Regions from separate parts of the Mesorhizobium sp. M0244 genome, predicted to be linked through region 1. Evidence: predicted binding sites of a transcription regulator. Region 1 holds the regulator's gene; the other holds the start of a gene.
What was found. The regulator PhoB, encoded in region 1, activates phosphate uptake and scavenging genes when phosphate is short. The targets are predictions, from matches to a motif close to TGTCATNNANCTGTCAT.
Positions count from the first base shown of each region.

Region 2: a site for PhoB is predicted at 2,844-2,860, ahead of NKJ08_RS30785 (PhoX family protein). Genes of this name have one in related genera too.

Region 1 covers NZ_JAMYSE010000002.1:130,267-134,624, reverse strand. Annotated here, with positions in the region: gene NKJ08_RS02960 (ROK family protein) at 225-1,469, shown strand; gene phoB (phosphate regulon transcriptional regulator PhoB) at 1,479-2,168, opposite strand; gene phoU (phosphate signaling complex protein PhoU) at 2,185-2,892, opposite strand; gene pstB (phosphate ABC transporter ATP-binding protein PstB) at 2,925-3,728, opposite strand; gene pstA (phosphate ABC transporter permease PstA) at 3,725-4,358, opposite strand, start outside.
Region 2 covers NZ_JAMYSE010000083.1:21,276-25,633, reverse strand. Annotated here, with positions in the region: gene NKJ08_RS30805 (SulP family inorganic anion transporter) at 1-905, opposite strand, end outside; gene NKJ08_RS30800 (helix-turn-helix domain-containing protein) at 1,087-1,356, opposite strand; gene NKJ08_RS30795 (phosphatase PAP2 family protein) at 1,668-2,369, opposite strand; gene NKJ08_RS30790 (hypothetical protein) at 2,384-2,722, opposite strand; gene NKJ08_RS30785 (PhoX family protein) at 2,929-4,358, shown strand, end outside.

The DNA of each region.
Region 1 (4,358 bases):
AATTTTTTCGAGCCTCGAAAAAATACTGACCCGATCTCCGGCTGCTGTCAACATCGATTCTGATGGATTTTGATGACTCTCCGAGTTTTTTCGAGTGTCGGAATAAACGATGACAGCGCCGCCGGCATCTGACACTATTTGCCTGTATCTGACACTATTTGTCGGACATTACCGACGGCTTCCGGTTCATGAGCGGCCGCGGCAACCGGGAGGAAAGCAAAACGATGTCGGTCGGAATCCGCCATGACGATTTGCGCCGGCGCAACCGGGCGATGGTGATCTCGGCGGTGCGCCGGGCCAGCCAGCCGTCGCGTACGGAGATCGCTGCAACCACCGGCCTCAGCCATTCGACCATATCGGCGATCTCCTCCGACCTGATACGGGAAGGCATCCTCGCCGAGAGCAAGGCAAACGAGCCCGTTTCGTTGAAACGCGGTCGTCCGCAGGTCGGCCTCGCCCTCAACCCGGAAGCGGCGGCGGTGCTGACCGTGGTGTTGTCGCTGAATTTCCTGTCGGCCGCCATCATCGACTATGCGGGACAGGTGGTCGTCGAGGAACAGCGCCGGCTGGACACGCTGACCATGCCGCGCGACGAGCTGATCCGCGAATGCATGGCCATCGTCCGGCGCCGGCTGGAAGATCCAGACCTTGACGTCCGCAGTGTCGCCCGCATCGCCCTGGCGATTCAGGGAATTACCGACTCCCCTGCACGCGCCATGCTGTGGTCGCCGATCACGCCGCAGACGGACATCGCCTTTGCCGACATGCTGGAAGACGAATTCGGCATCCCGGCCACGGTGGAGAACGATTGCAATATGATGGCGGTGGCTTTGCGCTGGCGCGATCCGGATCGCTATCGCGACGACTTCATCGCCATCCTGCTTTCGCACGGCATCGGCATGGGGCTGGTGCTGAAGGGCGAGCTGTTCACCGGCACGCATTCCTCGGGCGGCGAGTTTGGCCACATGATCCATCGTCCAGGCGGCGCGCTCTGCCGTTGCGGGCGGCGCGGCTGCATCGAGGCCTATGCAGGCAATTACGCCATCTGGCGCAACGCTACGGGGATGAGCGAAGACAGCAAACCGGTCGCCGACGTCAGCGACGCCGACATGCGCGCGTTGGCGGCCCGGGCCCGCGAGAAGGATGGGCCGGAACGCGAGGCCTACCGCAGGGCCGGCGAAGCGCTGGGTTTCGGTCTCGGCTCGTTGTTCGCGCTGATCGATCCAGCACCGGTCGCGATGGTCGGCGTCAGTGCCGCCGCCTTCGATCTGATCGAGCCGGCCTTGCGCAAGGCCATCGCCCAGACCGCCGGTGGCCAGCATTCGAGCTCGATCTCCTTCGACACCGAGCCGAACGAATTGCCGCTGATCCGCGAAGGCTGCGCGATGCGGGCGTTAAGCTTCGTCGACCAGGAGATTTTCGCGCCGGGCGCGCAAATGAGGCCCGGCATCAGAAAGAACGTAGCCTGACCAGGCAGGTCAATCTTCCCTGATCGCATAGCCGGCACCGCGGATGGTGCGGATGACATCCGGCATGCGGCCGTTATTGACGGCTTTGCGCAGCCGCCCGACATGCACGTCGACGGTGCGTTCGTCGATGTAGATCGTCTCGCCCCAGACATTATCGAGCAACTGGCTGCGCGAGAAGACGCGGCCGGGATGCCGCATCATGAATTCGAGCAGCCGGAATTCGGTCGGCCCGAGCCGGATTTCGCTCTTCTTGCGATAGACCCTGTGCGATTCGCGATCGAGCACGATGTCGCCGACCTTCAGCACGCTGGACAGCACTTCCGGCTTGGCGCGGCGCAGCAGCGCCTTGACCCTGGCCATGAATTCCGGTGTCGAAAACGGTTTGACCAGATAGTCGTCGGCGCCGGTCGAAAGACCGCGCACCCGGTCGCTCTCCTCGCCGCGCGCGGTCAGCATGATGATCGGCAGCCGCTCGGTTTCGGGGCGCACCCGCAACCGTCGGCAGAGCTCGATGCCGGAAACCGCTGGTATCATCCAGTCGAGCACCAGAAGATCGGGCACATTCTCCTGCAAACGGATCTCGGCTTCGTCGCCGCGTGTCACCACCTCGACCTGGTAGCCTTCGGATTCGAGATTGTAGCGGAGCAGCACACCCAACGGCTCCTCGTCCTCCACCACCATTATGCGTGGTGCGATCATCGGCTGGGCACCCCCATCATGTCACCGGTGCGGACATTGTCGTTTCGTCCTGCTTCGGACGATTGACAGGCAATTGCTCGCCGGTCAGCACATAATACGCATTTTCGGCGATGTTGGTGACATGGTCGCCGATCCGCTCCAGATTCTTGGCGCAGAACAGCAGATGCGTGCAAGCGGTGATGTTGCGCGGGTCTTCCATCATGTACGTCAACAGCTCGCGGAACACGGACGTGTATTTGACGTCGATGCGCTCGTCGGCGGCGCGTAGCTTGGCCAGCGCGGCCGCATCGCCGGCAGCATACTCCTCGATGACGCCCTGCACCTGGATGAGCACCAGCTGCGCCATCGCATCGATGGAATGCGATAGGTCGCGCGGCGTGACGCTGAGGCCGACCGCACTCACACGCTTGGCGATATTCTTGGCAAGGTCGCCGATGCGTTCGAGGTCGCCGGCCATGCGGATCGCCCCGACGACATGGCGCAGATCGTGGGCCATCGGCTGGCGCTTGGCGATCAGGGTGATGGCGCGGTCGTCCAGTTCGCGTTGACGCGCATCCATGATGGCGTCGTCCGAAACAACGCGCTGCGCCAGCGCATTGTCGGAATTCAACAGGGCCTTGGTCGCCCCGCCGACCATCGAACCGGCGAGATCGGCCATGTCGCGGATCAGCTTGCTGATCTGCTCGAGATCCTCGTCGAAAGACGCGACTGTATGTTCGGCCATGATATTGTCCTCGTCTGCGTGATCGGCACCGCTCAGCCGAAGCGGCCGGTGATGTAGTCCTGCGTGCGCTTCTCGCGGGGCGACGTGAAGATCTTCTCGGTCCGGTCGAACTCGACCAGCTCACCCAGATACATGAAGGCAGTCTGGCGCGACACGCGCGCCGCCTGCTGCATGTTGTGAGTGACGATGACGATCGTGTAGTCGGCTTGCAATTCGTCGATCAGTTCCTCGATCTTGGCGGTCGACAGCGGGTCGAGGGCCGAGGCCGGTTCGTCGAGCAGAATGACTTCCGGCTTCACTGCCACGGTGCGGGCAATGCAGAGCCGCTGCTGCTGGCCGCCGGAGAGGCTCAAGCCGCTGGCGTTGAGCTTGTCCCTGACCTCGCCCCAAAGCGCGGCACGCTTCAACGCCTGTTCGACGCGGCCGTCCATCTCGGACTTGCCGAGATTCTCGTAGAGCCTGACGCCGAAGGCGATGTTCTCGTAGATCGACATGGGGAACGGCGTCGGCTTCTGGAACACCATGCCGATCTTGGTCCTGAGCAGGTTGAGATCCTGCGACCGGTCGAGAATGTTCTTGCCGTCGAGCAGGACCTGGCCCTCGGCTGTCTGTTTCGGGTAGAGCTCGTAGATGCGGTTGAAGACGCGCAGCAGCGTCGACTTCCCGCAGCCCGAAGGCCCGATGAAGGCCGTGACACTGCGCTCGGGCAGCGACAGGCTGATGTCCTTCAGCGCCTTGCTCTGGCCGTAGTAGAAGTTGAGGTTCTTGACCTCGATCTTCGTCTTCTCGGCGACCGTTTCGGTCATCGTCATGTCCGGGGACAACATCTGTGTCATCTGTCCTCTCTGCGTCCGGTAAGGCTGCGGGCGAGGATGCTCAAGCCCAGAACCGTCAGGGTGATTATGAGTGCGCCGGTCCACGCCAGCTGCTGCCATTCCTCGTAAGGGCTGAGAGCGAACTGGAAGATGGTCACCGGCAGGCTGGCCATCGGCGCGTTGATATTGCTGCTCCAGAACTGGTTGTTGAGCGCGGTGAAGAGCAGCGGCGCCGTCTCGCCGGAAATGCGTGCTATCGACAGCAATATGCCGGTGACGATGCCGGACAATGCGGCGCGGTAGGCGACCGAACGGATCACCACCCAGCGCGGCGCGCCGATCGCGGCGCCGGCTTCACGCAACGCGTTCGGCACCAGGTTGAGCATGTCTTCAGTAGTGCGCACGACCACCGGAATGACCAGGATGGCAAGCGCAACGGCGCCGGCAATCGCCGAGAAATGCCCCATTGGCCGCACCATCAATTCATAGACGAACAAGCCGATGATGATCGACGGCGCCGACAACAGGATGTCGTTGATGAAGCGGACGACGGTGGTGATGCGCGAAAAGCGTCCATACTCGGCCATGTAGGTGCCGGCCAGAACGCCGATTGGCGTGCCAACGATAACGGCGATGACCGTCATGACCAGG
Region 2 (4,358 bases), on a different contig from region 1:
AGCTCGCAATTGGAGCGGTGCCGCCTGCCGGTCATGCCGTCGGCGACCACGGCCGAGAGCAGCGATTCGATCGCCCCGAGCAGCGCAAAGGCGATGGCGTCCGGCAGCACGTCGATCATCCGGTCGAGGCTGAGCGGCGGAAAGGCGGGCCATTGCAGGCTGCGCGGAATGCCGCCGAAGCGCGTGCCGATCGTCTCGGCCGGCAGGGCGAGCAATGCCACGACGAGTGACGCCAGCCCGATGGCGATCAGCATCGCCGGCCACTTCGGCCGAAATCGCTTCAACAGCGCAATAGTGATGATGGTCAGTGCCGCCACCGAGGTGGCGGCGATGTTGATCGTGCCGGCCGCCTCGCCGATCGCCATCAGCTTCGGCACCAGCGGCCCGGGCTCCTTGCCGGCGAGCTTCAGCCCGAACAGTTCGACGATCTGGCCAGAGAAGATGATAATGGCGATGCCGGCGGTGAAGCCTACGGTCACCGGATAGGGGATGAACTTGATGTAGGTGCCAAGCCGGAGATAGCCGATGGCAAGCAGGAAAACGCCGGCCATCATCGTCGCCAGCAGCAAGCCATCGACGCCGACCCGCGCCACCGTCGCCGCCACCAGCACGATGAAGGCGCCGGCCGGGCCGCCGATCTGGAAACGGCTGCCGCCCAGCGCCGAGACCAGGAAGCCGCCGATGATCGAGGTGTAAAGCCCGCGCTCCGGCGTCACGCCTGAAGCAATGGCAATTGCCATCGACAGCGGCAGCGCCACAATGGCGACGGTCAGCCCGGCGATGGCATCGGCCTTGAAGTGCTCGAGCGTGTAGCCCTCGCGCAGCACCGTCACCAGCTTCGGCGTGAACAGTTCGGAAAATGTCGGCCGCGCTGGTTGATGCACTGCCCGCCGGGTCTGATCCATCGAGTGCCTTCCGCATGAAACCAAGGAGGCGGCGGGATCGTCGGCAAGACTGTCGGCGGTCGCCGTCGCGACTTGGAGCGGCGTGCGTCCAAATGGGCGCACAGGTACGCTCCAATACTTTTGAACCGCGCATCGGACTATCCGAAAATCGATCTCGATTTCCGCCGATGCGGCAGTACCGTCAGCCTTGCGGGTTCTGCGGCGTGACAGGCCTGAGGCGAACACCCCTGCCGCCACGCTCGCTCGCCTGGTTCTCGCCGATCAGCTCGACCCCGGCCTCTTCAAGTGCCTGGATGACCTTCATCAGCGTATCGACCACGCCCCGGACCACGCCGTCGCTCGCTTCCATGCGCTGGATGGTTGGAAGCGAAACCCCGGCGCGCTCGGCGAGCGTCTTCTGGTCGATGCCGGCCAGCGCCCTCGCGGCACGCATCTGCGCGGCAGTGATCATCGGCCAAAACCCCCGTCTGAGTCTGCAATGTCACGTATAATACCTTTGTTATAATGGTTCAAGCATCATCCTGCACATGTGAGACATGCACCACTCTTTGCCAGCCGATACGCTATCATGCTACAGACTCGGGATCGTTTGGCGGCCCTGCGATCCCGATTTCACAGGCAACGACTTCAACAGGATAAGCGGGTGAAGATATTCAAACCGTTGACGACATCGACAGCCTTGCTGTCGATGGTTTTCCTGCTGGCAGGCTGCGGCCATGGCCTGATTAACAGGCTGATTTGACCGCAAATTGACTTACTGAGTCAGGTGCCATCGGCCCGCCCGAGCCATCGCTGCAGGAACCGTGCCGCCAGCCAGCACAGCATCGCCCAGGCAAAGCCGGCGCACCAGCCGGCCAGCACGTCGGATGGCCAGTGGACGCCGAGATAGATACGGCTGATGCCGACGAGCACCGCCGTCAGCACCGCCAGCCCAAGCACGTAGATTTTCGTTGTCCGCCCGGGCAAAAACCGCGCCGCCATGCTGCCCAGCGTCAAATATGTCACCGCCGACAGCATGGCGTGGCCGCTCGGAAACGAAAGCGATGCCACGTCGGCGAGATGCGAGACCAGATCGGGGCGCGGCCGGTCGATGTCGAATTTCAGCACGCTTGACAGGACCTGGCCGCCCGCCACCGCGACGAACATGAGAAGCGCCGCGCCTGGCCTGCGGATGAGGAGCAGATAGACGATCATTGCCGCAGTGATCAGTACCAGCACGCTGGCGCTGCCGAGGCTGGTGATGTCGCGCATCGCCCCTTCCAGCCATGCCGGTCCGATCGGATTGTCGGGTTGGCCGGCTTTGCGGAAGGCGAGCAGGATTTCGGTGTCGAAGGCATGCGGCGTGGTCGCCCGCGCCATTTCCATCAGCTCTTCGAACCCCCACAGCCCGCCGGCAATGATCAGCCCAGCCAGCAGGACCGGGAACTCCAGCCAGTTGCGCAGCCTGCTTGCAGTGTTCTTCATCGGCCCGATCGCAGTTACAGCTTTTGCAGATAGGGCCCGAGCGTTATCAGCGCCACAGCTGCGACGGCGAGCACGATGCCGGTCGCCTGCAAGGCATTGACGCGCTCGCCGAAGAAGACCAGCGCCACCACGTTGACCGACACCAGCTGGATCACCGCCGACAGGCTGAACGACACCGACATGCCGAATTCACGGATCAGCCTCAGCATGATCAGATTGCCCAGCGAATAGAGCGCCAGCGTCAGCACCATCTTGCCGAGGCTCGGCGCCAGTCCCCATTGCTTCGCCGCCGTCGCCGCCAGCAGAAAGATCACTGTCGAAACGCCGAGCTGCCCCAGTCCCCAGAAACTCACTTTTTGTTCCTCTCGATGCGGTCCTTCCGCGCCTGCCGCAGCTCTTGTTTCCGAAGCGCCGGTCGCGGTCAAGCGGGGCCGATCACGGACGCGAAATCTGAAGCTGGAAATTGACCGGCAACGTCATCAAACTGTGATCTGCCGGCGATAGGCGGTCAGTCAAGCGCCACGCTCCAGCCATCCCAAGAAGCCAGAGGCAAGCCCCCATGACTGAACATCGCTCCCCCGACGCCCGATTCCGCACCAGCCAGCTCGAGGAAAACAACGGCCCGGCCATCAATCCCTCCGACAACCGCACCATGGGCGAGATCATCGCCGCGCGGTTCTCGCGCCGCGGCTTCCTCAAGGGCTCGCTTGCCGTCTCGGCCATAGCGGCAACCGTCAGCCCGCTGGCGCTGATCACCGCCGACAACGCCCGCGCCGCCGAAGGCTCTGCCTTCGCTTTCGACGAGCTTGAAGCCGGCATCGACGATAAGCATCACGTCGCACCAGGCTACGACGCCGATGTTCTGCTGCGCTGGGGCGATCCGCTTTTCCCCGATTCGCCGGAATTCGATCCGACAAAACAGTCGGCGGAGGCCCAGGCCAGACAATTCGGCTACAACAACGACTATGTCGGCTATATCCCGATCGACGGCTCGGCCGAGCACGGCCTGCTGGTGGTCAATCACGAATACACCAATCCGCATCTGATGTTTCCGGGCCTCGTCACCATCGTCGACGGCAAAGCCAAGCAGACGGCCCTCAGCAAAGAACAAGTCGACGTCGAGATGGCCGCGCATGGCGGCACCATTGTCGAGATCCGCAAAGAAGCCGGCAAATGGCAGGTCGTGGGCGACGGCAAGCTCAACCGACGCATTACCTCCAACACCGATATCGCGCTGTCCGGCCCCGTCGCCGGCCACGACCGCGTCAAGACCAGCGCCGACCCGAGCGGCACGAAAATCATTGGCACCATCAACAACTGCGCCGGCGGCGTCACGCCGTGGGGCACCTATGTCATGGCCGAGGAGAACATCCACGGCTATTTCTCTGGCGAGCTGCCGCAGGGCCACAAGGAAGCGGCCAATTACAAGCGCCTCGGCATTCCCGAAGGCGCCTATGAATGGGCTGCGCATCACGACCGCTTCGACATCGGCAAGGAGCCGAACGAGCCGAACCGCTTCGGCTGGATCGTCGAGGTCGATGTCCAGGATCCGACTTCGGTGCCGAGGAAGCGCACCGCGATGGGCCGCTTCAAGCATGAGGGCGCAGAATCGATCGTCGCCAAGGATGGCCGTGTCGTCTTCTATCTCGGCGACGACGAGCGCTTCGATTATGTCTATAAGTTCGTCACCACCGGCAAGTTCAACCCGAACGAGCGCGCCGCCAACATGAATTTGCTCGACGACGGCACCTTGCATGTCGCCAAGTTCGCCGAGAACGGTTCGGTCGAATGGCTGCCGATCGTCTTCGGCCAGGGTCCGCTGACGGCGGAGAACGGCTTTGCCGGCCAGGCCGACGTGCTGATCGAGACGCGCCGCGCCGCCGACCTGCTCGGCGCCACCAAGATGGACCGCCCGGAAGACATCCAGCCCAATGCCGCCAACGGCAAGGTCTATGTCATGCTGACCAATAATTCGAAGCGAAAGGCCGA